Chitinimonas arctica: one gene and its partner. The main gene of each other region encodes a partner of the protein of the gene in region 2 in a complex. Links are inferred from orthologs where the notes say so. Each region holds a gene or a part of one and is shown on either strand. Other genes may lie near its edges. The genes, in order: secY and secA.

Region 1 (9,109 bases), 450 kb from region 2 along the record:
CGGTGATCGACTTGTGGCTGACCAGCTGCCGAGCTTCGGAGCGGGTAGAGCCAAAGCCCATGCGATACACGACGTTATCGAGACGCGCTTCAAGGATCTTCAGCAGGTTTTCACCCGTGGAGCCCTTACGGCGGGATGCCTCTTCAAAGTAACGGCGGAATTGACGCTCAAGAACGCCGTAAATACGGCGGATCTTTTGCTTTTCACGCAGTTGTACACCAAAGCCGGAAAGACGGGGCTGTTTGGCACCGTGTTGACCAGGCTTACTATCCAGCTTGCACTTGCTATCCAAAGCGCGACGAGCGCTCTTCAGAAATAGATCAGTGCCTTCGCGGCGCGAAAGTTTACATTTCGGTCCGATATAACGTGCCATCTCGGGTCTCCGGAATTAAATACGACGTTTTTTCGGCGGACGACAGCCGTTGTGCGGTACGGGGGTAACGTCGGAAATGCTGGTAATCTTGAAGCCCAGCGCATTCAACGCACGCACAGCGGAATCGCGGCCGGGGCCGGGTCCCTTGATACGCACTTCGAGGTTCTTTACACCGTATTCTTGGGCAACTTTACCAGCATGCTCCGCAGCTACCTGAGCCGCGAACGGTGTACTCTTCCGAGAGCCTTTAAACCCAGCACCGCCCGAGGTAGCCCAAGAAAGTGCATTCCCTTGACGATCGGTGATGGTTACGATCGTATTGTTGAACGAAGCGTGAACATGCACGATCCCTTCAGATACGACCTTTTTGACTTTCTTCCGTACACGCACTGTGTTTGCTTTAGCCATTGCTATTCCTTAAGTGCTTACTTCTTCCCAGCTATCGACTTACGCGGGCCCTTACGGGTACGCGCGTTCGTCCTAGTGCGCTGACCACGCGCGGGCAAGCCCTTGCGATGGCGCAGACCGCGATAACACCCTAGGTCCATCAGACGCTTAATGCTCATAGTGATCTCACGGCGCAGGTCGCCCTCTACCGTGAACTTGCCGACTTCTTCGCGCAGTTTGTCCATCTCCGCATCCGTCAGGTCCTTGATCTTACGATCGGCAGGAACAGCGGAGATAGCGCAGATAGCCTTGGCGCGAGTCTGTCCGATTCCGTAAATGGCCTGAAGGCCAATGACGGTATGCTGATGATTGGGAATGTTTACCCCAGCAATACGGGCCATGATTCTCGTTACCCCAAAATTTAAAAGTTGCGGATTCTAGCACCAAGACTAGCCGACGACAACTGTCGCGCAGCTTAACCCTGACGTTGCTTGTGCCGTGGATCAGTACAGATCACGCGCACAACACGATTGCGACGAATGACCTTACAGTTACGGCAGATTTTCTTGACCGAAGCTTGAACTCGCATCGCTCTATCCTTTTCAATAAAAGACGCGCCATTTCGAATAGAAAAAATCTAAGCGTTACAACGCCGATCTTCTACATGACTCGTACGGGTTACCTATCGTTAGCCGCAAGCCTGTTGTTTAGCCAGCCTTGAAGTTCGCCTTCTTCAGCAAACTCTCGTACTGGTGGGACAACAAGTAAGACTGAACTTGCGCCATGAAATCCATCGTCACCACTACCACGATCAGGAGAGACGTACCGCCAAAGTAGAAGGGAAGCTTCGACTGCAGCAACAAGAATTCCGGAATCAGACAGACGGTGGTGATATAGACCGCACCGATCAGGGTCAAGCGCAAAATTACTCGCTCGATGTACTTCGCGGTTTGATCACCCGGACGAATTCCCGGAATGAAGGCACCGCTCTTCTTCAGATTGTCTGCCGTTTCCTTGGGATTGAACACCAAGGCGGTATAGAAGTAACAGAAGAAGATAATCGCAGCCGCGTACAGCAGCACATACAGTGGTTGGCCTGGATGCAGCATGTCACCCACCCGTTTGAGCCACGAGAACGAACCCCAATTCCCGCTCATCGAAAAAAGCGTCGCGGGAAAAAGAATGATGCTCGAAGCAAAAATCGGCGGAATCACACCAGCCATGTTCAATTTAAGCGGCAAATGCGTACTCTGGCCTTGCATGACCCGGTTACCAACCTGGCGCTTGGCGTAGTTCACCAAGACCTTACGCTGACCGCGTTCCACAAATACCACACCGGCAATAAGCAATATCGCGCCCGCACCCAGAAGCAAGACAGCCCAGGCAGACAGGTTGCCCTGACTGGTCAGTTCCAGCACCTGCCCGATCGACGAGGGAATGCCAGCCGCGATACCCGAAAAAATCAGGATCGAGATGCCATTGCCCAGACCACGCTCGGTAATCTGCTCGCCCAGCCACATCAGGAACATCGTGCCTGTAACGAGGGAGATCATCGCGGTCGTGTAAAACTCATACACGTTCGCGCCTGGAATCAACAAATTCTGGGAGACAACCCAGCTCGCCGCGGAAAAACTCTGCACCGTTGCAATCGCAACCGTGAGATAGCGGGTGTACTGAGTGATCTTACGCCGTCCGGCCTCCCCTTCCTTCTTCATCTCCTTCAACTGCGGCACGACTTCCGAGCCCAGCTGCAAGATGATGGAAGCGGAGATGTAGGGCATGATCCCTATTGAAAAAATCGTCGCACGCGACAAGGCCCCACCAGAGAACATGTTGAACATGTTCAAAAGCCCGGCCCCGCTCTTCGACATGTCGAAGAGCTTGGCCAAGGCTACCGGATCAATACCGGGGATGGGGATATGCGCGCCAATGCGATAAACGATCAGGGCTCCGATCAGGAACCAAATTCGCTTTTTCAGATCCGCAAACTTGCTCGCGGTACTGGCCATCGCAGGATTTGCCACGTATATCGCCTTATCTCAAGCTTTATTCAGTGATGCTGCCGCCAGCAGCTTCCAATGCGGCACGGGCACCGGCAGTCGCCAGTACGCCACGCAGCTTGACAGCCTTCTCGACAGTGCCGGCCAGGATCAGCTTGGCAGCCCGAGCGCCGTGAGGCACCAGGCCGGCTTGCTTCAACACCAGCAAATCGACATCATCAACCGGCAAACGGCTCAGATCACCCGTGCGCACTTGAGCGGTCAGGCCCTTGGTCAGGGACTTGAAGCCACGCTTCGGCAGGCGACGTTGCAAAGGCATTTGACCGCCTTCGAAACCCACCTTGTGGAAACCACCGGAACGGGACTTCTGACCCTTGTGGCCACGGCCACAAGTTTTGCCAAGGCCTGAACCGATGCCACGGCCAACGCGCTTGTAAGCGTGCTTAGCGCCCTCAGCGGGCTTGATCGTATTCAGTTCCATTTAGCTCTCGCTTTTCAGCAGGTAGCTGATCTTGTTGATCATGCCGCGGTTTTCCGGGGTGTCGATAACCTCAACCGATTGGTTGATTTTCTTCAGACCCAGACCACGAGCACACGCCTTGTGTGCTTCGAGACGGCCAATCAAGCTCTTGACGAGCGTTACTTTAATCATGCGAGCATTAGCCATTGGACTCGGCTCCCACGATATCCTCGATAGCCTTGCCACGCTTCGCAGCGATTTCAGCCGGGCTACGCAGCTTGGACAATGCATCCAAGGTAGCGCGAACGAGGTTGTAAGGATTGGTCGAACCGTGGCACTTGGCCGAAATATTGGTTACGCCCATCACTTCGAATACCGCACGCATCGGGCCGCCAGCCTTGATACCGGCACCGTCGGCAGCGGGCTGCATAAACACGGTGGTAGCACCGTGCTTACCCATCACAGCATGCTGTACGGTACCGTTCTTCAGGCTGATCTTCACCAGCTTGCGACGGGCTTCTTCCATTGCTTTCTGTACGGCTACGGGCACTTCCTTGGACTTGCCCTTACCCATACCGATACGACCATCACCGTCACCGACCACGGTCAGTGCGGCGAAACCCATGATCCGGCCACCTTTCACCACCTTGGTGACGCGGTTGACGCTGATCATCTTTTCCCGCAGGCCATCGCCGCGGTCTTCGATCTCAGACTTCGCCATGTTTGACTCCTTAGAATTCGAGGCCGGCTTCGCGCGCCGCGTCGGCCAGCGCTTTCACGCGACCGTGGTAATGAAAGCCCGAGCGGTCGAAGGCGACGGCGGTAACGCCGGCAGCCTTGGCCTTTTCGGCGATGCGCTTACCAACAGCAGCTGCCGCGGTCGTGTTGCCACCGTTGCTGACTTCCTTGCGGAAATCAACTTCCAGCGACGACGCACTGGCCAGCACCTTGCCACCGGTCTCATCGATGACCTGGGCGTAGATATGGCTGTTGGTGCGATGAACCGACAGGCGCACCACTTTCAAGCCAGCGATACGGGCACGGGTTTTGCGGGCCCTGCGCAGACGTGTTTCGTTCTTGTCCATGATTTCAGCCTCGATTACTTCTTCTTGGTTTCTTTCAGGGTCACCGTTTCGTCGCTATAGCGAACACCCTTGCCCTTGTAAGGCTCTGGCGGACGATAAGCGCGAATTTCAGCGGCGACCTGACCAACCTGCTGCTTGTCTACGCCCTTCAGCAGAATTTCGGTCTGCGATGGGGTTTCAACTTTGACACCAGCCGGCATCTTGTGGGCAACAGGGTGCGAGAAACCAAGGGTCAGGTTGAGCAGCTCGCCTTGGGCTTGGGCACGATAGCCCACGCCGACCAGCAGAAGCTTGCGCTCAAAACCTTTGGAAACGCCGGTCACAATGTTGTTGAGCAGGGCGCGCATGGTGCCGGACATAGCCCGGGAATGCTTGCTCTCGTCAACAGCCTTGAAAACCAGGGCATTGTTCTCGACCTTGATCTCGACAGCAGCGTCCAGAGGACGGGAAGCCGAGCCCAGCGGGCCCTTCACTACAATCGCGCCTGCGGCGATGCTGACTTCGACACCAGCCGGCAGGACGATAGGGTTTTTAGCTACACGGGACATTACTCAGCTCCTTACGCCACGTAGCACAAGAGCTCGCCACCGATACCTTGGGCGCGTGCTTTGCGATCAGTCATCACACCCATGGAGGTGGAGACAATGGCGATACCGAGGCCGTTCATGACCTTGGGAATGTCGTCCACACCCTTGTAAATACGCAAACCTGGCTTGGAGACACGATCAATGCGCTCAATAACCGGACGACCCGCGTAGTACTTGAGCTCGATATCGAGCTGGGGCTTCTTTTCATCGCCGCTAACAGCGAAGTTTTCGATATAACCTTCATCCTTGAGCACGGTAGCAATGGCTACTTTCAGCTTGGAGGAAGGCATCGTTACCGACGGCTTGTCCGCACGCTGAGCGTTACGGATGCGGGTCAGCATATCGGCGATGGGATCATGCATACTCATTCGTGATCTCCTTACCAGCTGGCCTTGACGACGCCTGGGATTTCGCCACGCATGGCAATCTCACGCAACTTGTTACGGCCGAGGCCGAACTTACGGAACACGCCACGCGGACGACCGGTGATAGCACAACGGTTGCGCAGGCGAGTCGGATTAGCATTACGCGGCAAAGCCTGCAACTTCAGGCGGGCAGCGAAACGCTCTTCGTCGCTCAGGTTCTGGTCATTGATGATTGCCAGCAACTGCTCGCGCTTTGGGGAAAATTTCTCCACCAGCTTCTCGCGCTTTTTTTGACGGTTGATCAAAGCAAGTTTAGCCATGGCAAACCTCAGTTCTTAAACGGAAACTTGAACGCGGCGAGCAGCGCACGGGCTTCTTCGTCGGTCTTCGCGGTCGTCGTGATGGTGATATTCATACCACGCAGCGCGTCGATCTTGTCGTATTCGATTTCCGGGAAAATGATCTGTTCCTTGACGCCCATGTTGTAGTTACCACGGCCATCGAAAGACTTACCAGACACACCACGGAAGTCGCGGATACGTGGCATGGCCACGGTCACCAGACGATCCAGGAATTCGAACATCCGCTCGCGGCGCAGGGTAACCTTGCAGCCGACGGGGTAGTTGTCACGAATCTTGAAACCGGCGATCGACTTCTTCGACAGGGTCACAACGGGCTTTTGGCCGGCGATCTTGGTCAGGTCGCCAACGGCGTGTTCCATGACCTTCTTATCGGCCACAGCTTCGCCTACACCCATGTTGATGGTGATCTTTTCGATGCGCGGCACTTCCATGATCGACTTGTAGCCGAACTTTTCAGTAAGCTGCGGAACGACTGTTTCTTTGTAGAATTCTTGCAAACGAGCCATATTCTTTAGCCCCCAACCACTTCGCCGTTCGACTTGAACACGCGAACTTTTTTGCCATCGTCCAGCACCTTGAAGCCAACGCGGTCGGCCTTTTGGGTTGCCTTGTTGAAGATGGCGACGTTAGAAACCTGAATTGGCATCGTCTTATCAACAATACCGCCCACAACACCGCGAACCGGATTAGGCTTCTGGTGCTTCTTGACGACATTGATGCCTTCAACGACGACCTTGTCGTCGATCAGGACGCGCAAAACGGTGCCGCGCTTACCTTTGTCTTTACCGGTGATGACGACGACTTCGTCGCCTTTACGAATCTTGTTCATGCGCGACCCCTTACAGCACTTCTGGCGCGAGTGAGACGATCTTCATGAAGCGCTCGGTGCGCAGTTCACGCGTCACCGGTCCGAAGATACGGGTGCCGATCGGCTCAAGCTTGTTGTTGAGGAGCACGGCGGCATTGCCATCAAACTTGATGAGCTGGCCATCCGAACGACGAACACCCTTTGCGGTGCGAACAACGACGGCGTTATAAACGTCGCCCTTCTTCACACGGCCACGCGGTGCGGCGTCCTTGATGGTCACCTTGATGACATCACCTACCGAAGCGTAACGACGCTTAGAGCCACCCAGCACCTTGATGCACATTACAGAACGCGCACCGGTGTTATCGGCAACATCCAGCATGGATTGCATTTGAATCATGTAAACAAACTCCAACTTAACCCGTCAACGTCCGCCGGAAAATTTCCGGCAGTACCGCGGCGAACCACGGCACAACGGCCAGTTTTGGACCCCGTAAGGGAGACAATTCCTAAGCCATCGGCAGCAGGACGCCACTTTTGACGAAGGATAAACAGCAGGGCATTCTACAAGTCGTAGAATGCCCTGGCAAGCTATTTACGCAAAAAGTGATTAAAAATCACAATCAAACGTTGCGTGCCTTCTCGATGAGTGCCGTCACGATCCAGGACTTGGTCTTGGAAAGCGGACGGGTTTCTTCGATCGTCACCATGTCGCCTTCGCCGTAGGCGTTGGTTTCATCGTGAGCGTGGTACTTCTTGGACAAGCGAATGATCTTGCCGTAGAGCGGGTGCTTCACTTTACGCTCGACCAGCACGGTCACGGTCTTGTCCATCTTGTCGCTGACCACACGGCCAGTCAGCGAACGTTTCAGTTTGGTCTCGGTCATTTACGCCACCTTCTGAGCCAGGATGGTGCGAACGCGCGCGATATCGCGGCGAACGCGCTTCAGTTCGCTGGTCTTGGCAAGCTGCTGGGTAGCCAGCTGCATGCGCAGGCCGAACTGGGCCTTCAGGAGCGAGGTAAGCTCAACTTTGAGCTCATCGACCGATTTGTTACGCAATTCAGTCGTTTTCATCTCACTGCCCCACATTTCGGGTTACGAAAGTCGTCGCGATCGGCAGCTTGGCGGCAGCCAGACGGAAGGCTTCGCGGGCGAGAGTCTCGTCCACGCCGTCCATCTCGTACAGCACCTTACCTGGCTGAATCTCGGCAACGTAGTATTCCGGATTACCTTTACCATTACCCATCCGGACTTCGGCGGGCTTGGAAGAAATCGGCTTGTCCGGGAATACACGGATCCACACGCGGCCGCCACGCTTGATATGACGAGTCATGGCGCGACGGGCGGCTTCGATCTGGCGAGCAGTCAAACGGCCACGGCCGATGGCCTTCAGACCCCACTCACCGAAGCTGACCTTGTTACCGCGAGTAGCGACGCCGGTGTTGCGGCCCTTCTGCTGTTTGCGGTACTTAAGTCTAGTTGGCTGCAGCATTTCGAGGCCCCTTTCGCGGCTTGCGTTCGGCTTGTTCCGGCTGGACGACTACTTGCTCGCCGGCCTTGACCTCGCCCTTATAGACCCACACCTTGATGCCGATGATCCCGTAGGTCGTCTTGGCTTCCGAAGTGGCGTAATCGATATCGGCACGCAGGGTATGCAAAGGCACGCGGCCTTCACGGTACCACTCGGTACGGGCGATTTCGATACCATTGAGACGGCCCGACGACATGATCTTGATGCCTTGGGCACCCAGACGCATGGCGTTTTGCATGGCACGCTTCATGGCGCGACGGAACATCACGCGCTTTTCCAGCTGCGAGGCGATCGAATCGGCAATCACTTGCGCATCGGTTTCCGGCTTGCGGATTTCTTCGATGTTGATGTGAACCGGCACGCCCATCAGCTTGACCAGGTCGCGCTTGAGCAATTCGATATCTTCGCCCTTCTTGCCAATCACGACGCCTGGACGGGCGCTATGAATGGTGATGCGGGCGTTCTTGGCGGGACGCTCGATAACGACGCGACCAACCGAGGCGTTTGCCAGCTTCTTCTTCAGAAACTCGCGCACCTTGATATCTTCGGCGAGCATGGCTGGGAAGTTTTTGCTATTCGCATACCACTTCGAAGCCCAGTTCTTATTTACGGCAAGACGGAAACCCGTCGGATGAATTTTCTGACCCATATCGTTCTCACTCGCCCACGGTCAAGGTGATGTGGCAGGTCTGCTTCTCGATGCGGTTTCCGCGACCCTTTGCACGGGCGGAAAAACGCTTGAGACTCGGGCCCTTGTCCACATAAATGGTCGCCACCTTGAGCGCGTCGATATCGACGCCGTCATTGTGCTCGGCGTTGGCAACCGCAGACAACAACAACTTCTTGATGATGACCGCGCCCTTTTTCGGGCTGAAGGTCAGGATATTAAGCGCCTGCTCAACCGGCTTGCCACGCACCAGGTCAGCAACCAGGCGCGCTTTTTGAGCCGAAAGACGAGCGCCAGTCAAAATAGCGGAGGTTTGCATAATCTCTGTTACCTCTTGGCTTTTTTGTCGGCGGCATGACCCTTGAACGTACGGGTCAGCGAGAATTCGCCTAGCTTATGACCAACCATGTTCTCGTTGATGTACACGGGAATATGTTGTTTACCGTTGTGCACCGCGATGGTCAGACCGACAAAGTCGGGCA
Region 2 (17,315 bases):
CACATGCAGCGGCATCAGCCGGCTGAACCAGGCCGGCACCCGTGCGCTATCGGCATCGTTGCGGCGCTCCACCCGAACCCGGCCGTGCACATCCTCGAAGCGGATCATGCGGAAATGGCCGGAATCGAACAGGGCGCTGACCAGCAGCTCGGTGGTCGCCAGGTCCTTGCTTTGTTGCGACATCGACAAGGCCAGCGAAGCGGCGCTATCCGCGCTTTGCGCCATCAGCTGCTGCTCCAGGTACTGGCGGGCGCTGGCAAGATTGACCGCGAAACCGCCCAGGAAGGCCAGCAGGGTGGACAGTAGCACCACCAGCCATAGCTGCCGTAGCAAGGACATCGTTATTCCCCTTTCGATGCGGCGCACCGCGTGCGGACAGCGCGATTCATAGTTCAAAGCCCTCGGTCTGCATTCTGGCCACCAGGTCTTTCCAGCGCGATAGCCGATCCACCGAGGACTTGGCCTGTCCGCCGCCGGCTACCCAGATGCCGTCGCTGTTGAAGCTGAATACCGGCGAAAGATCCGGCCGGCGCGAGGCGGGGCGGATATCGCCCAGCAGATTGTCCAGTACCAGTGGCTCCGCGTCCGGCTGGGCATAATAGGCAAGCACCATATGCGCTTGCGAGACCGTGCTGTTCAGGCCGCCTATCTTGGCCTTGACATAGGTCAGGCGCAGTTTGGCGGGCGCCATGCCCATCAATTGCAGGCTGAAATATTTGGCAATGACAAAATCCTCGCAATCCCCACTGCCGCGACCCAGGGTTTCCATGGGCGTGGCCCAGAAATCCGCTTGATTCCATATCGTTATATCTTCGCCGAAGCTGACTTGGCGATTGAAGAAATCATTGGCGCGCTTGAGTTGTTCCATTTCACCCACGCCGGCGCCACCACCGACCAGCTCGCGCCAGCTGTTGAAGCGCGGCACTGCGGCAACGCCCCAGCGTTGGCTGAATGCCTTCAGCAGGCGATCGAAATCCACCGCTGAATATGCTAATGACATTATTAATAAGCAGGCTGCCAAGCCGCTCAAATATAACGGTACGCTGCGCTTTATTGCGCCAGTCGAGGGATATAAACCGGTCCTGTTCATGAAGCGGGTGGTAATTGGTACGCCGGTACAACGATTTATCCGCAAGGTGAATAAGGAAAGCCTGAATAGTAGTAGTTAGCGCGATATGTAAAATAAACAAATATGGGTCGCTATAATCCAGTGCGCTGCCAAGCCCTGGCGGCGATGCCAGACCGCTGTTGGAACGTATCGGACATTTCGCATTGGACGTCCTTGGAGTGTGTGGAAATTGAAGACTAGAACAAACTACCGGCTGGCATTGACCAGCTTGGGCTTGTCCGTCGTAACGGCCTACGCCCAGGCACCCGTGGATCTGAAGTCGGCCGTCGAGCAGGCGGTGCTGCAGCACCCGGAAGTCCGCTTGCGCCATAGCAATCTGGACGCCGCCGGCGAGGAGCAAAGCGCGGCACGCGGCGCCTGGCTGCCGCGTTTGGACGTGCAGGCGATTGCCGGCAGGGAGCGCAAGGAAACCCCCACGCTGGGGTCGTCCCGTTCTTATTCGCATCCCAGTACCTTGGTGGAATTGCGTCAGACCCTGTTCGATGGCTTCGCCACCAGTAGCGAGGTACGCCGGCTCGGACATAATCGGCAGACCCGCTATTACGAATTGCTGGCCACCAGCGACGAGGTCGCCCTGGAGGCGGCGCGGGCCTATATCGATGTATTGCGCTACCGCGAATTGACTGAATTGGCGCGCAATAATTACGGCACGCATGCCGAGATTCATGGCCAGCTGAACAAGCGCGTCACGGCCGGCGTCGGGCGGCGGGTCGATCTGGAGCAGGCAGCCGGGCGTCTGGCGCTGGCGGAATCGAACTGGTTGACGGAATCAAGCAATCTGCACGACGTATCGGCCCGTTACCAGCGCTTGGTGGGCGATTTACCCGCGCCGACCTTGGCCAAGCTACCGCCCCTGGAAGCGGCGTTGCCCCGGCGCGAAGGCTTTCTCGCCGAGACGATTTCGCGCAATCCGTCTTTCCTGGCCGCCGTCGCGACCATACGCGCCAACCGTGCCGATACCGATGTGCGCCGCGCCGGCCGCTGGCCCACCTTGGAGCTGCGTGCGAGCCAGACCCACCAGCGCAACGAGAATGGCGTAAGCGGCACCTATCGCGACAGCGCCGTGCAACTGGTGCTCAACTACAATCTTTTCCGCGGCGGTGCCGACAACGCCCGTGTCCGGCAATTCGAGGCCCAGCTCAATGCCGCTTACGAGCTGCGCGACAAAACCTGCCGCGATATTCGCCAGACGGCCCAGATCGCCTTCAACGATATCCAAAGATTGGGTGCGCAGCTGGGCTTGCTGAACCAGCACGAGCTGTCCACCGCCAAGGCGCGCGATGCCTATCGCCAGCAATTCGATATCGGCCAACGGTCCTTGCTGGACCTGCTCGATACCGAGAACGAGCTGTTCGAGGCACGCCGCGCCTTGAGCAATGGCGAATACGATCTGCAACTGGCACGGGTAAAGGTATTGTCCTACTCCAGCCGCCTATTGGGCGCCTTGCAGTTGCGGCCACCGCAGGCAAAAGAACCGGAACAGCCGGGCGGCGTTGCCGAGGACGACAATCTGCTGCGTTGCAGTACCGAATTGCCGCCCGGCCTGACCCTGGACAAGCGCAACCTGCCCACGCCGTAACGGCCGTACGGCATCAAACCTGGTGGTATTCCCGATACCACGCCACAAAGCGCTGCAAACCGCTGGCAAGCGGCGTCGAAGGGGCAAAGCCGGTGAGCTGGCTGAGCCGGTCGGTGTCGGCATAGGTGGCCGGCACATCGCCGGCCTGCATGCCGACCAGTTCCTTGATCGCCTGCTGGCCCAGGGCGGCTTCCAAGGTCTCGATAAAGCCCAGCAGGGGTACCGACTGATGGTTGCCGATATTCATCAGCCGCCACGGTGCCCAGCTTTCATCGGCCCGGCTGCCGTCGCCGCCCGCGACGGGGGGCAGCGGCAGCAGCTTGACGATGCCGTCGACGATATCGTCGATAAAGGTAAAGTCCCTCAGCAATTGGCCATGATTGAAAACCTTGATCGGCCGCCCGGCCAGGATGGCCGAGGTAAACAGCCAGGGCGCCATATCCGGCCTGCCCCAGGGGCCATAGACCGTGAAAAAGCGCAGCCCGGTACAGGGAGTGCCGTAAAGATGGGCATAGGCATGGGCCATCGCCTCGTTGGCTTTCTTGGTGGCGGCGTAAAGGCTGACCGGATGGTCGGTATTGTCGGCTTCCCTGAACGGCACGCTGGCATTCTGGCCATAGACGCTTGAGCTGCTGGCATAGACCAGGTGCGATACCGGCTGGTGGCGGCAAGCCTCCAGCAGATTGACGAAGCCGACCAGGTTGGCCTGTACATAGGCATCCGGGTTCTGCAGCGAATAGCGCACGCCCGCCTGCGCGGCCAGGTGGATGACCGCATCGAAACCTTCGGCGGCGAACAAGGCCTGCAGTTTGCCGGGCGCGGCGATTTCCAGTTGTTCGAAACGAAACCCGGCCAGCGGGCGCAATTGCGCCAACCGGGCCTGTTTCAGGCTGACGGCGTAGTAATCATTGAGGTTATCTATCCCCACCACCTGGTGGCCGGCGGCCAGCAGCGACTGCACGGTGTGCATGCCGATAAACCCGGCGGCGCCGGTAACAAGAATCTTCATGGCTGGCTCGAATCGGTGTGGCGCCAGCGTTCCATCAGCTTGGCGTATTTGATAAAGGCAAAAAAACTGCCGATGGCGATATGGGCGAACCCGGCCGCGCCATCCAGCCATCCCCCACGGATAAAATAGAAGCGCAGGAAGCGGGCCAAGGGCGAGCTGACCAGCTTGAAAGGATGGGTTCGCTTGCCTTCGCTGAACAGCTTCTCCACCTGCATATCGGTATAACGGTTCTGCTTGCTTAGATAGGCGGTCAGGTCTTCCGCCGAATCGTGCAGCAGATCGCCGGCCAGGGTGGCGACTTCGCCGTGGCTGACGATCACCTTCTCGTGCACTGCGTCTTCGCTCCAGCCGGCATGGCGGCGGTCGAACAGGCGCAGGCACCAGTCCGGATAGGCTTCGCCGTGGCGCAGATAGCGTCCGAAGAAGCGGTTGCGGCGAGCGCAGCGGAAAGCGTTTGCGGTTGGCTGCCGTAGTGCGGCACGGATGCCGGCGATCAATTCGGGGGTCAGCCGCTCGTCGGCATCCAGGCACAGCACCCAGTCGTTGCGCGCCATGCCGACGGCCATACGCTTTTGCGGACCGAAGCCCAGGAAACCCTGTTGCGCCACCCGGGCGTTGAAACGGGCGGCGATGGCCTGGGTGTCATCGCTGCTGCCCGAATCGAGCACCACGATCTCATCCACCAATTCGCGCGCCGACTCCAGGCAGGCGGCCAATTGGTGGGCCGCGTTGCGCGTGATAAGGACCAGGCTGATTTTTTGCATGTGCGGATTTTAGCTGAGCCTGGGCCCGCCGTTATAATCGCGCCATGCCGAAAATCCTCCTGGTGCGCCTATCTTCCATGGGCGACGTGATCCATAACCTACCCGCGGTGACCGACCTGGTCGCGCATTACCCGAATGCCGAGCTGCACTGGGCGGTGGAAGAAGGCTTCGCCGACCTGCCAGGCCTGCATCCCGCCATCGGCAAGATCAAGCCCTTTGCCTTGCGCCGTTGGCGCAAACAGCCACTGTCGCGCCAGAGTTGGCGCGAGTTCCAGGCTTTTCGCGCCGGTCTGAAGGCCGAACGCTACGACCTGGTCATCGATTCGCAAGGCTTATTGAAAAGCGCCCTGGTGGCGCGCAGCAGCGGCGCCGCCATCGCCGGTTTCGACCGGCACGGCGCGCGTGAGCCGCTGGCCAGCTATCTCTATGATCGCCGCTATGCCGTTCCTTCGACGCTGCATGTGATCGAGCGCAATCGCCTGCTGACCGGACAGGCGTTGGGCTACCGTCCGGGCGCCCTGCTCGATTACGGCATCCGTGCGCCCGCCTGCGCGCTGCCATGGCGGCCAGCGGGCGACTATGCCGTGCTGCTGACGGCCACCAGCCGCGACGACAAGCTCTGGGACGAGGCCAATTGGATCGGTTTGGGTCGGCATCTGCTGGCTCAGGGTTTGCGCCCGGTGTTGCCGTGGGGTGGCGAACGCGAACGCGAGCGGGCGGAGCGCATCGTGGCACAGCTACCCGGCGCGGTAGTGGCGCCCCGTTTGAGCTTGGCCGAGGCAGCCCGCTTGCTGGCCGATGGGCGGGTGGCGATCGGTGTCGATACGGGGCTGATGCATCTGGCCGCCGCGCTGGGGATACCCAGCATCGCCTTGTTTTGCGCCTCCGATCCGGGCATGACCGGCGTACTGGCGGCGGGTTTTGCCGTCAATCTCGGCAGCCGTGGCCAGGCGCCTGGCCTGGCGGAAGTCCAGGCCACCCTGGCGCGGGCACTCGCGTGATCTGGCGTCGGCTCTATACCCTTACCTGGTGGCTGGTGCTGCCGCTGGCATTCTTCTATCTGTGGCGGCGCGGCGGCAAGCAAGCCGATTACCGGCGCAACTGGGGCGAGCGGCTGGGGTACTACCCGGCGCGCTCGCCGCGCCCCTTGATCTGGCTGCATGCCGTCTCGGTCGGTGAAACCCGTGCCGCGGTGGGTTTGGTCCGGGCGCTGCGCCTGCGCCATCCCGATCACGGCATCCTGCTTACCCAGATGACCCCGACCGGGCGCGATACGGCCCGACAGCTGTTCGGCGACGAGATCGAGGTCGCCTACCTGCCCTATGACCTACCTGGCGCAGTCGACCGTTTCTTGCGGCATTTTCGGCCGACGTTCGGCGTGCTGCTGGAAATGGAGCTATGGCCCAATCTGATCCATGGCGCCGCGCAACAGGGCGTGCCGCTTTTCCTGATCAATGCGCGGCTGTCGGCCAAGTCCTTGCGCGGCTATCGCAAGGTTGCACGGCTGCTGCGCCCCGCGCTGGCCAAACTGGCGGGTGTGGCGGCGCAGAGCGCCGACGATGCCGAGCGGCTGGCCGAACTGGGTGTGGCAGCGCCGCAAGTGATGGGCAATCTGAAATTCGACTTCACGCCCGATCCCACCCAATTGGCGCAAGGCAAGGTCTGGCGCGAGCGGTTCGGCGACCGTCCGGTCTGGCTGGCGGCGAGTACCCGCGAAGGCGAGGAAGCGCTGTTGCTGGCCAAACCCCTGCCGGCCGATGGCTTGCTGATCCTGGTGCCGCGCCATCCGCAGCGTTTCGACGAGGTCGCGAATTTGCTGGCACAGCATCAGCTGGCCTATGTGCGCCGCAGCCAATGGGACGGCGAACGACCTTTACCGCCTGGTACGCAGGTGCTGCTGGGCGATAGCATGGGAGAGATGGCCGCCTGGTTCGCCGCCGCCGATGTGGCCTTTGTCGGCGGCAGCCTGCTTGATTTCGGCTGCCACAGCGTGATCGAACCCTGCGCACAAGGGGTGCCGGTCCTGGTCGGGCCTTCCAGCTACAACTTTGCCGAAGCGGTCAGCGAAGCGGTCAGCGTCGGTGCGGCGCGGCAATTGGCGGATGTGGCAACCCTGATGACCACACTGACAGCCTTGCTGGCCGACCCCGCCGAACGCGATCGCATGGGCGAGGCCGGCCGGGCATTTGTTGCCGCCCATCGCGGTGCGCTGGCCCGGGCGCAGGAGATGCTGCCCTAAGATAAATGCCGCATATCGAGAATCTGGCCTTTTTCGATGTCTCTTGATTCTGGATAAGCGCGTACCGAGCAGCGATCTCTTACTGAAAGAGGTGAGGAAATTGTGCGTGGATTTGTCCGAGCAAAGATAGTTTTGGCTGCCACGCCTAGACGGAACACGCAGCGCGGCGCCTTCAATACGCCTATTTTTCCCTAACCACGCGGCCCCCTGCTCCGCTTCGCCACCATCGCCGCCAAGGCATCGCGCAGAGGCGAAGGGGGCAGATCCGTGGCGGCGGCGGACAGCGCGGTCAAGGCGGCCGGGCTCAATTCCAGCGTACGTTTTGACGGCTTTTGTTGGTGCGGCAGCAGTTCGACTTGAATTCGGCAGCGAATTGCGTTAATTTTCAAGCCCTTATCATTTAGCTGCAGCACGAGACGTGCTTCCATCTGCCTAAGCTTGGCCGCGACAGCCGCACTGCGGGTCGATACCAGCAGGCAATCTCCCTCGATTCCCACCACGTCGCTCAGCTTGGCGAGGCCGGCCGGCAGCACGGCCTGCCACTGTCCGCCCAGTTGGCGCTGGGCTTTGGCCAGTTTGGCGAGGCGTGCCAGCTGCGGCGAATCGAGGAAGCTTTGGAAGGCGCGTGTGCTCATGGGTTTGCAGCCCGCTGCGGCAAGGCTATAGAAATAGGCATGAATATCATTCTGGTTTCAAACCGCCTTTCGCGCGCGGTGACCCTGGGGCCACGCCATCTATGGCTGGTGGCCATCTTCTGTGGGTTGGCATTGTTCGGCTTGCTGACGGTAGCCAGCTGGGCAACCTATAACCTGACCCGTAGCCTGGGCATCTCGCTGCCTACTTTACCGGGTGTGCCGGTGACGCAACAGCGCCAAATCGATTTGCTGGCGGTCCGGCTGGGGCAGATGCAGGCGCAATTGGTCCGCCTGGATGGCCTGACCCGCCGTGTGGCCGATCGTACCGGCATCGATGCCAAGCCCTTCCAGAGCAATATTGCCGCGCCGCAAGGCGGTGCCATGTCCTCGCTGCCCGAACGTTCCCTGAACCTGGCGCAGCTGCAGGCCCTGGTTGGCGGCGCCGATGGCAAGATCGAAAACGCCATCGACCAGTACGATCTGTTCGATACCATCCTGACCCAGCGCAAACTCAATACCTTCCAGGCGCCGGCCAATCTGCCGACCGCCGCCGGGGTGCGCTCCTCGGCCTATGGCTGGCGCATCGATCCCTTCGACGGCCGGCAGACTTTCCACGAAGGCATAGACTTCGTCGGCGACGTGGGAACCGCTATTTTTGCCGCTGCCGGCGGCAAGGTGCTCAAGGCGGAGTACCACAACGAGTATGGTAATATGGTCGAAATTGAGCATGGCAACGGTATAATCAGTCGCTACGCACACGCCTCGCAGTTGCTGGTCAAGGTCGGCGAGGAAGTCAGGACCGGCCAGAAATTGGCACTGCTGGGTAGTACCGGCCGTTCGACCGGCCCCCATCTGCACTTCGAGATACGTTACAAGGGTGTGCCGCAGAACCCGTTGTATTTCCTGCAGCTGGGCGCCAAGCCCGCGACAGTCAAATTGGCGTCCGATTGAAATAGCATGTGATGGCCCCATCTTGGGTGGGTAGGCATGGCCTAGTGCCTAGGAATTCATACTGCACGGCGGATCGGTTTTCCCCGGTCCGCCGTGTTTTTGCGCATACGCGCGACGACTTGAACAAGGTTGGCCGAATGGCCTGTCTGGAAATACGATGATCGCTTCCCTTCTGAAGAAAGTATTCGGTAGCCGAAATGACCGGCTGCTTAAGCTGTACGGTGTCACCGTTCGCCAGATCAACGCTCTGGAAGGCCAGATGCAGGCGTTGTCGGATACCGAGCTGCAGGCCAAGACCGCCGAGTTCAAGGAGCGCCTGGGCAAGGGCGAGACGCCGGCCGATATCCTGCCGGAAGCCTTCGCGGTGTGCCGTGAAGCGTCCAAGCGGGTCATGAACATGCGCCATTTCGATGTGCAGCTGATCGGCGGCATGGCGCTCAACGACGGCAAGATCGCCGAAATGCGCACCGGTGAGGGCAAGACCCTGGTCGGCACCCTGCCCACCTACCTGAATGCCTTGTCCGGCAAGGGTGTGCACGTGGTCACGGTGAATGATTACCTGGCCCAGCGCGATGCCAATACCATGGCCAAGCTGTATAACTTCCTCGGCCTGACCGTCGGGGTCAACCTCGGCCAGATGCCGCCCGACCAGAAGCGCGTGGCCTACGGCTCGGATATCACCTACGGTACCAACAACGAATTCGGCTTCGACTATCTGCGCGACAATATGGCCTATACGGCGCCCGAGCGGGTGCAGCGCGGCTTGAACTTCGCCGTGGTGGACGAAGTGGACTCCATCCTGATCGACGAAGCCCGCACCCCGCTGATCATCTCCGGCCAGGCCGACGACAATATCGACCTGTATGCCCAGATCAACCTGCTGGCGCCGAAATTGACCCGCCAGGAGAAGGAAGACAGCACCGAGGGCGATTTTTGGGTGGATGAGAAGGCCCACCAGGTGATCCTGTCCGAACAAGGCCACGAGCACGCCGAGCAGTTGCTGACGGAGGCAGGCCTGATCGGCCCGGGCGACAGCCTGTACGCCACCACCAATATCGGCTTGATGCACCATCTGTATGCGGCCTTGCGTGCCCATGCCCTGTATCACCGGGACCAGCATTACGTGGTGCAGGATGGCGAGGTCGTCATCGTGGACGAGTTCACCGGTCGCCTGATGTCGGGCCGGCGCTGGGGCGAAGGCCTGCACCAGGCGGTGGAAGCCAAGGAAGGTTTGGTGATCAACAAGGAAAACCAGACCCTCGCCACCATTACCCTGCAGAATTATTTCCGGATGTATAGCAAGCTGTCCGGCATGACCGGTACGGCCGATACCGAAGCCTACGAATTCCAGCAGATCTACGGTCTGGAAACCGTCATTATTCCGACCAACCGTCCCATGGTTCGTCGCGACATGAACGATCAGGTGTTCCGCACCTCGGCCGAAAAGTTCGGCGCCATCCTGGTCGATATCAAGGATTGCCAGGAGCGCGGCCAGCCGGTGCTGGTCGGTACCACCTCCATCGAGAATTCCGAGCTCCTGTCCAGCCAGCTGACCGAAGCCGGTTATGCGCACAATGTCTTGAATGCCAAGCAGCATGCCCGCGAAGCCGAGATCATCGTGCAGGCGGGTAGCCCCGGCATGATCACCATCGCCACCAATATGGCCGGCCGTGGGACCGACATCGTGCTGGGCGGCAATATCGAGCCGCAGATCAAGCGGGTAGAGGCCGATGCCTCTCTGTCCGAAACCGAAAAGCGCCTGGCGGTGGACAAGCTGCGCGCCGAGTGGACCATCCTGCACGACAAGGTCGTCGCGTCGGGTGGCTTGCATATCATCGGTACCGAACGGCATGAAAGCCGCCGGATCGACAACCAGTTGCGTGGCCGCGCGGGCCGCCAGGGCGACCCGGGTTCCAGCCGTTTCTACCTGGGTATGGAAGACCAGTTGCTGCGTATCTTCGCCGCCGACCGGATCGGCGCGCTGATGGAACGTCTCAAGTTGCCGGAAGGCGAAGCGATCGAGTCGAGCCTGCTGAGCCGGGCCATCGAAAATGCCCAGCGCAAGGTGGAAGGCCGCAACTTCGATATCCGTAAGCAACTGCTGGAGTACGACGACGTCTCCAACGAACAGCGCAAAGCCATCTACGCCCAGCGCAACGAGTTGCTGGAATCGACCGATATTTCCGAGACCATCGCCAATCTGCGCGATGGCGTGCTCGCCGATACGGTGGAACAGTACCTCCCCGCCGGCAGCATGGAAGAACAGTGGGATGTCCCTGGCCTGGAAAAAGCCCTGCTTGAATTCCAGCTGACCGTGCCGGTGAGCCAGTGGCTCAAGGACGAAACCGCGCTGGAAATCGAACAGCTGAAGGAACGGGTGGTTGCCGCCGCGCGCGATGCCTATATCGCCAAGACCGATGCGGTCGGCGTGGACGTGATGCGTCATTTCGAGCGGGCACTGATGCTGCAGATCCTCGACCAGCACTGGCGCGAACACCTTTCCTCGCTGGACCATCTGCGTCAGGGCATCCATCTGCGCAGCTACGGCCAGAAGAATCCCAAGCAGGAATACAAGCGCGAAGCCTTCGAGCTGTTCGAAGGCCTGCTGATGCAGATTCGCCGCGAAGTGGTGCAGTTGGTGATGACCGTGCAGATCCGCTCGCAGGAAGATGTGGAAGCGCTGGCTCAGCACGATGAGCCGGAGATGCAGTTCCATCACGCCGATTACGACGAAGCGCTGGCCGCCAAGCCCGCCGACAACGCAGCGGATCCGCAGACCCGAGCGTATGAAAAAATCGGCCGCAATGATCTCTGCCCCTGCGGTTCGGGTCAGAAATACAAGCATTGCCACGGCAAGCTAGCCTAAAGCAAGCCTTGGAAAATCCGTCATTCCGGTGCCTGCCGGAATGACGGTGGTGGGCACCGGGGCCATGCCCTTACGGTTGCCACCTGGCGATGATCGCGCCTAATTCCCCACTTTGTTGCAGCTTCAGAAGTGCATCGCTCAAGCGTTCCTGCACCAGCGGCGCCTTGGCGCGGAACAGGGCCAGCTGGAAGCTGTAACTGTCGATGGCGGTGGGCAGGATTTCAATTTCCTCGCTTAGGCCGGCCGATTCGATTTCCCGGCTGAGGCCTTGCAGGCGGTAGTAGAAGAAGCGGCCGCGACGATTCTTCAGTTTGATCAGATTGCCTTGCGGCGTGGTGGCGGAGCTGTCCACCGACTGATGGGACAAGCGCTTCAGGCGCTCGATGACGCCGCTACCGGCAACCGCCAGCACGATATTATCGTTGCCCATCTTATGTACATCGTCCCAGCTGGTGGGTCTGGCCGGATCGCCGCGCCGGATGGCAAAGCCATAGTGGGCCTGGTACAGAGGCGGTTCGATAAACTGGAATTTGGCCGCCCGCGCGGTATTGTTGATCAGCGCGCAGGCCAGGTCCAGCTCGCCCACTTCCAGCATCCGCTCTATGCGGGGCAGGGGAAAAACCTGCTGGTCACCGCTGAAGCGCAGGCTTGGCTCGATTTTTTCGATGGCGCGCATGACCTCGATACAGATACCGCCGACCTGGCCATCCGCATGGAGGGTGAATTTAGGGGCGGCGCCATCCTGCGCCGCGGTGCGCAGCACAATTTCCGGCGCGGCGCCTGCCGCCGCGGAGCTTGCCATGGCGGCGAGCAGCAGCGTCGCGAAAAGCCAGCGTGCGGACATCGGTCATCCCCCTTCTCCTGCCGCGAGATGCGGCTATCCTTGGTGGCGACGACAAGCCCGCTCGTGGTCGCTAGCCCAGTTCCTTCAGCAGATTAGCCAACTCCACCGCCGATTTCACCCCCATCTTTTCCAATACCCGGGCACGATGGACCTCGACGGTCTTCATGCTGATATCGAGGCTATCGGCGATCTGCTTGTTCAGCTTGCCGTCCAGGAAGAGTGCCATCACTTCCTTTTCGCGCGGTGTCAGCTCGGCCAGCCGACGTTCGATCTGGCGGCGCGTTTCCCATGTCTGGCGGCGTTCGGTGTCCAGCAGCAGGCATTGTTCCACCAGGCTGACCAAGGCATTGTCGTCGAACGGCTTCTCGATGAAATCGACCGCACCATGCTTCAAGGCGGCCACCGCTTGCGGGACATCGCCGTGGCCGGTAAGGAAGACGGTAGGCGGCGTATAGGCGCGCGCGGTCAGGGTCTGGAACAGTTCCATGCCACCCATGCCGGGCATACGCAGATCCAGCACCAGGCAGGCGAAGCGGCTGACGTCGCGGTCCGCCAGCAGCGCTGCGGCGGATTCGAAGGTGGCGAGCTGATGGCCGCGCGAGGCGAACAACCACTTCAGCGCGTCGCGCACGGCGGCGTCGTCGTCAACCAGGGCAATACGGGGATCAGACGGCATGATGTTCGGTTTCCTTGAAAATGGGTTGAGTGGCCAAGGGCAGGCTCACCACGAAGCGGCTTCCGCCGCCTTCGCGAGCCTCGACGGCCAGGCGACCCTGGTGATGTTCGACGATGGTACGGCAGATATTCAAGCCCATGCCCATGCCCTCCGCCTTGGTGGTATAGAAAGGGCGGAATAATTTCTCCACATCGTCGCTGGCGATGCCGGGACCGCGGTCGGCCACGATCATATCCAGCCAGTCACCGCGCGTGCGGGTTTCGACGGTCAATTCGCAGCGCTCCTGCGGGCCTTCCACCATCGCCTCGATGGCGTTCTTGCATAGATTGAACAATACCTGCTCAAGCATCACCCTGTCCGCAAACAACTCGGTATCGTCGGCCACGCGAATCTCCACCAAGCGCACGAAATGGCGATTGAGCGGCGCGGCCAGCAGCGACAGCACCGTGTCCAGCAGATCGCCTACCCGGCAGACCGAGCGCTTCGGCTCGCGCTTTTGCACGAACTCGCGGATGCCGCGGATGATGGCACCCGCCCGCCGTGCCTGTTCGGAAATCTTGTCCAGTGCGCCATCCAGCTCTTCCGGGCGGAGCTGCCGGCTGGCGACCAGATTGCGGCAAGCGGTGCTGTAGCTGGAGATGGCCGCCAGCGGCTGGTTCAGTTCATGTGCCAGGCTGGAAGCGATCTCGCCCATGGCGATCAGGCGGGCGGTCTGCTGCAGCTTTTCGGTCTGCTGCCTTTCCCGGTCGGCAGCCTGTTTACGCTCGCTGACGTCGGTGGCGATATCCAGCCAGACGCGCGATTGGTCCACCCACAGGGTTTCGCGCCGATGATGCTGGTACCAGCGGCCCAATACCGGATCGAACCATTCGCCGCCGGGATCGGCGTGACGCAGGGGTAGTGCGCAAAGCGGTCCATCCGGCGCGGTCAGGCGGAAAGCTTCGCGGAAGGCACGGTTCGACAGCAGCAGTTCGCCGTTGCGGCGGTCGGTGACCGCCACGGCGGCGTCCAGCCCGTTCAGCACGGCCACGAAGCGCTCGTGCGATGCCTTCAAGGCTTCCCGCTCGCGTTTGAGTTCGGTGACGTCGGTCATGGAGGCCACCCAGCCGGTATGGCGGCCCTCGCCGTCGATCAGCGGGCTGGAGTAAAGCCGCACATCGAAACGCTCGCCGCTTTTGCGCTGGTAGCGTAGCGAAAATCCGTTCATCGGACATTCGCCACGCAAGATGGCGGCGAAGATCTGCGCGCACTGGTTGGTGGTCTCCGGCGCCCAATAAGGGAAGGGGGGCGTGCCGCCCAGCAGCTCTTCCGCTTCGAAGCCCACCATGCGGCAAAAAGCCGGATTGACGTGCAAGGTACGGCCTTCGCGATCGGTGGCGAACACCCCGGAGACCAGGGAATCCTCCAGCGCCTGGCGCATATTCATTTCGCGCAGCATGGCTCGCTCGGCGGTCAGGCGCTCGCGCATATGGCGCTTGAGTACCCACAGCGACCACAGCATCAGTGCCGACAGTCCGGCCAGTACCCAGTAGAGCGCATGTTGCCAGAGCGGCCAGCCGGTCAGGAAGATACGGGCGCGCAGGCGCAAGCCGTAGCCGGGCGGGTCCAGGGCGACGTCATAGCTGAGTGGCCCGGCGTCCGGCAGGGGCTGCTCCGGCCTTGCCGCCAGGGTATCGCCGTCCAGATTGACGATGCCCAGTTGGAAACGCTTGGCGATCCACCACGGCACATAATTGCGCAACAGACCCTTCAGCGAAACGATGGCGACGAAGGCGCCCAAGGTGCGATTGCCCTGCACCGCCGGAAAGGACAGGGCGACGGCCTGGCCGGCACCGGGAAAATCGAAAGGCGGTGTGCTGGAGGCGATACCGATCCGGGCGGAGCGCTGTAGCGGCTCGATGACGGCGGGCACCATCTGCAGGGGGGCCATCGATTGGGCCGGATAACTCCAGACGGCGTCGCCGAATTCATTGGTGTAGGCGATGGCCAGCACTTCGGGGCTGCTGGTCATGATATCGGCGGCGCGGCCATAAAAAGCGCCTTCGCTGATGTCGCCGCGCACCAGGTCATGCGCCATGCCTTCCAATTGCTTCTGCCTGGCGGTCAATTCGGCACGTAATGCACGATCCTGCCACAGCACCGCTTCCACCAGCTCGTCGTGCTGGCGCTGCCGCTCGTTATTGCGGATAAACAGCAGCAAAGCGACGCCGACCGCCAGGAAGCAGATCAGGGCCAGGTTGGGCATGGCCCACAACCAGCGGGCCGGTCGCGGCAGATTGGAAGTGCGTTTCATCAGACGAACCATATGACCCCGAGCCCCCCTTGCCGCTTGGGGCTTTCCCGTATGAGGCAAAAGCCGAGGCGATAGGCGATGCGATTAACTAATCTTCGATAGGGCGCCTTGGGCTGACCGAGCCGCCCTGGCGTCCTCCGAGGCTTATGTAAAGTGGACCGGCAATCTGGTCCGGGAGAATAGAACCATGCGATTTGCCCTCTTGCTGCTTGCCTGCCTGAGTACCCTGGGAAGCGCCGCTGCGAACGATACCATCCTGATCAAGTTCAGCCACGTGGTGGCGCCCGATACACCCAAGGGCCGCGCCGCCGAGAAGTTCAAGGAACTGGCCGAGAAGATGAGCGCCGGACGGGTCAAGGTACAACTCTATCCGAACGGCCAGCTCTACAAGGACCGCGAAGAAATGGCGGCCTTGCAGCGCAATGCCGTGCAGATACTCGCGCCCTCCCTGTCCAAATTCGGTGCCTTGGGTTTGCGCCAGTTCGAGCTGTTCGACCTGCCGTATATCTTCCCGAACGACAAGGTATTGTACCGGGTGATGGACGGCGAGATCGGCCAGGGCTTGCTGCGCCAGCTGAACAGCAAGGGCATCGTCGGCCTGGCCTATTGGGACAACGGCTTCAAGCATTTTTCCGCCAACCGGCCTTTGCGCACCCCCGCCGACTTCAAGGGATTGCGCATGCGCATTCAAGCCTCCAAGGTTTTGGAGGCGCAGATGAAGTCGCTGGGCGCGGTGCCCAAGGTGATCGCCTTCTCGGAGGTCTATAGCGCCCTGCAGCAGCAAGTGATCGATGGCGCCGAAAACCCGGAATCCAATTTCCGTACCCAGCGCATGCACGAGGTGCAAAAGCACCTGACCTTGTCGCAGCACGGCTACGTCGGCTATGCGGTGATCGTGAACAAGACATTCTGGGAGGGTCTGCCGACCGATCTCCGGGCACAGCTCAGCACCGCCATGCAATTGGCCACGGCCTACGAGCGGCAGATCGCCGACGAGGAAAATCGACGGGCGCTGGAGGAGGTACGGGCGGCCCATACCACCGAGATCTACGTGCTGCCGCTGGCCGACCGGGAAATATTACGCAAGCAGATGCTACCGGTGCACCGTGAGTTTCTCGATATCATCGGCAAGGACCTGATCTACGGCACCTATCGGATCGCCGCCGAGGTGGCGGCCGGCAAGTAGGCGCGCGGCTATTCCGCTCCATCCTTGTCCTGTGCCCTGGGATGGGCGCTGTCATACACCGCCGCCAGGTGCTGGAAGTCCAGCAAGGTATAGACCTGGGTGGTGGCGATACTGGCATGGCCCAGCAGTTCCTGGGTGGCCCGCAGATCCTGGCTGCCTTGCAGAAAATGGCTGGCGCAGGCATGGCGCAACCGGTGCGGATGCAGGTGGTCCGGCAGACCCAGCTTGACCGACCACTCGGCCAGGCGCAGCTGCACCGCCCGCGTGCTCATGCGGCGGCCAAAGCGGTTCAGGAACAGGGCGGCGTCGCCGGTTTGCGGTAAGGAGGCCCTATCCTGCAACCAGTCCTGGATAGTGTGGATCGCCATCTCGCCCACCGGCACCAAGCGTACCTTGCCACCCTTGCCGAGCACTTGAAGGGTGGCGCCCGCGTCGCGGAAATCCTCGCAATCGACCCCCACCAGTTCAGATACGCGCAAGCCGGAACTATAGGCCAGTTCGTACATGGCGCGGTCGCGGCGGGCCAGCGGATCGGTATCGGTCAGATTGTCGAGAAAGCCCATGGCTTCGTCCACGCCGACCGGCCGAGGGAGTTTGCGGGCTGCCCGGGGAGCTTTGATGCCTTCCACCGGATTGTGGGCGAAACCGGCTTCGCGCATCAGCAATTTGAACCAGGCCCGCCAGGCGCTGAGGCGGCGGGCGATACTGCGGGGGTCATGTCCTTGCGAATTCATGCGGCGCACGAAGCCACGGATATCCTTGCTGCCCAAGGCAGCCAGATCGGTGTCGCCCGCCAGTGTCAACAGCAGGCCGGCATCGGCCATATAGGCCGAACGGGTCGCGGCGGATCTGCCGTGCTCCCCGCGCAAATAGCGGTCCAGCCGTTCCAGCGGCGTCATGCCCTGCTCTCCCTGCGTGCCACTAATCCAGATAACGGCCAAGCGCGGCCGAAGCCAATTCGCCGATACGCGCCAGGTAGAGGGTGCCCATTTCCGGATAGAAGCGCTGTGGGTCTTCACTGGCCAGTACCAGCAAGCCAAACGGCTCGCCATCCGCCTTCAATGCGACCTGGGTGAACGATTTCAGGTGGGGTGCCGACTCGCCCAGCCAACCCATCACCTCGTCGGTGACATAGGGGCCGCAG

What was found.
Region 1: the proteins of secA (region 2) and secY are in contact, whole or in part, in a crystal structure (PDB 3DIN), measured with the Thermotoga maritima proteins. The link is inferred for Chitinimonas arctica from one-to-one orthologs. Residues at the interface, in WP_004082002.1 of Thermotoga maritima: Glu261, Ala262, Arg263, Lys300, Ala301, Arg302, Thr303, Ile304, Ile305, Leu323, Tyr324, Asp325, Pro326, Val329, Ser330, Tyr333, Ile336, Lys340, Phe345, Val349, Glu363, Phe364, Tyr374, Ser375, Gly376, Gly377, Glu393, Ile395, Thr482, Ser483; in WP_004081795.1 of Thermotoga maritima: Glu108, Gly109, Glu110, Glu111, Ala236, Glu237, Arg238, Arg239, Ile240, Thr241, Ile242, Gln243, Tyr244, Ala245, Arg246, Arg247, Val248, Thr249, Gly250, Arg251, Arg252, Val253, Tyr254, Gly256, Ala257, Ser258, Thr259, Tyr260, Leu261, Pro262.

Annotation. Positions count from the first base shown.
Region 1 is NZ_CP041730.1:1,851,350-1,860,458, forward strand. What follows is about bases 627-3,435. They hold secY (preprotein translocase subunit SecY), read right to left. Parts: upstream 2,785-3,435; coding sequence 1,468-2,784; downstream 627-1,467. Other genes in these bases: rpsK (30S ribosomal protein S11), read right to left, coding at 627-781; rpsM (30S ribosomal protein S13), read right to left, coding at 799-1,161; rpmJ (50S ribosomal protein L36), read right to left, coding at 1,236-1,349; rplO (50S ribosomal protein L15), read right to left, coding at 2,807-3,241; rpmD (50S ribosomal protein L30), read right to left, coding at 3,242-3,427. Also shown: rpsD (30S ribosomal protein S4), read right to left, coding at 1-373; more of rpsK, read right to left, coding at 389-626; more of rpsE, read right to left, coding at 3,436-3,941; rplR (50S ribosomal protein L18), read right to left, coding at 3,952-4,305; rplF (50S ribosomal protein L6), read right to left, coding at 4,320-4,853; rpsH (30S ribosomal protein S8), read right to left, coding at 4,865-5,260; rpsN (30S ribosomal protein S14), read right to left, coding at 5,272-5,577; rplE (50S ribosomal protein L5), read right to left, coding at 5,586-6,125; rplX (50S ribosomal protein L24), read right to left, coding at 6,131-6,448; rplN (50S ribosomal protein L14), read right to left, coding at 6,459-6,827; rpsQ (30S ribosomal protein S17), read right to left, coding at 7,051-7,314; rpmC (50S ribosomal protein L29), read right to left, coding at 7,315-7,503; rplP (50S ribosomal protein L16), read right to left, coding at 7,505-7,921; rpsC (30S ribosomal protein S3), read right to left, coding at 7,905-8,609; rplV (50S ribosomal protein L22), read right to left, coding at 8,617-8,946; rpsS (30S ribosomal protein S19), read right to left, coding at 8,955-9,109. UniProt on the Escherichia coli protein: The central subunit of the protein translocation channel SecYEG. Consists of two halves formed by TMs 1-5 and 6-10.
Region 2 is NZ_CP041730.1:2,298,277-2,315,591, reverse strand. The notes cover bases 8,109-11,372. They hold secA (preprotein translocase subunit SecA), read left to right. Parts: upstream 8,109-8,463; coding sequence 8,464-11,172; downstream 11,173-11,372. Other genes in these bases: FNU76_RS10525 (substrate-binding periplasmic protein), read right to left, coding at 11,243-11,372; FNU76_RS10535 (M23 family metallopeptidase), read left to right, coding at 8,109-8,306. Also shown: FNU76_RS10575 (bifunctional diguanylate cyclase/phosphodiesterase), read right to left, coding at 1-339; FNU76_RS10570 (transglutaminase-like cysteine peptidase), read right to left, coding at 386-979; FNU76_RS10565 (TolC family outer membrane protein), read left to right, coding at 1,299-2,708; FNU76_RS10560 (NAD-dependent epimerase), read right to left, coding at 2,722-3,717; FNU76_RS10555 (glycosyltransferase family 2 protein), read right to left, coding at 3,714-4,481; waaC (lipopolysaccharide heptosyltransferase I), read left to right, coding at 4,526-5,482; waaA (lipid IV(A) 3-deoxy-D-manno-octulosonic acid transferase), read left to right, coding at 5,479-6,720; FNU76_RS10540 (DciA family protein), read right to left, coding at 6,912-7,355; more of FNU76_RS10535, read left to right, coding at 7,395-8,108; more of FNU76_RS10525, read right to left, coding at 11,373-12,016; FNU76_RS10520 (response regulator transcription factor), read right to left, coding at 12,087-12,692; FNU76_RS10515 (PAS domain-containing sensor histidine kinase), read right to left, coding at 12,682-14,985; FNU76_RS10510 (TRAP transporter substrate-binding protein), read left to right, coding at 15,173-16,171; FNU76_RS10505 (tyrosine recombinase XerC), read right to left, coding at 16,180-17,070; FNU76_RS10500 (DUF484 family protein), read right to left, coding at 17,093-17,315. UniProt on the Escherichia coli protein: Required for protein export, interacts with the SecYEG preprotein conducting channel.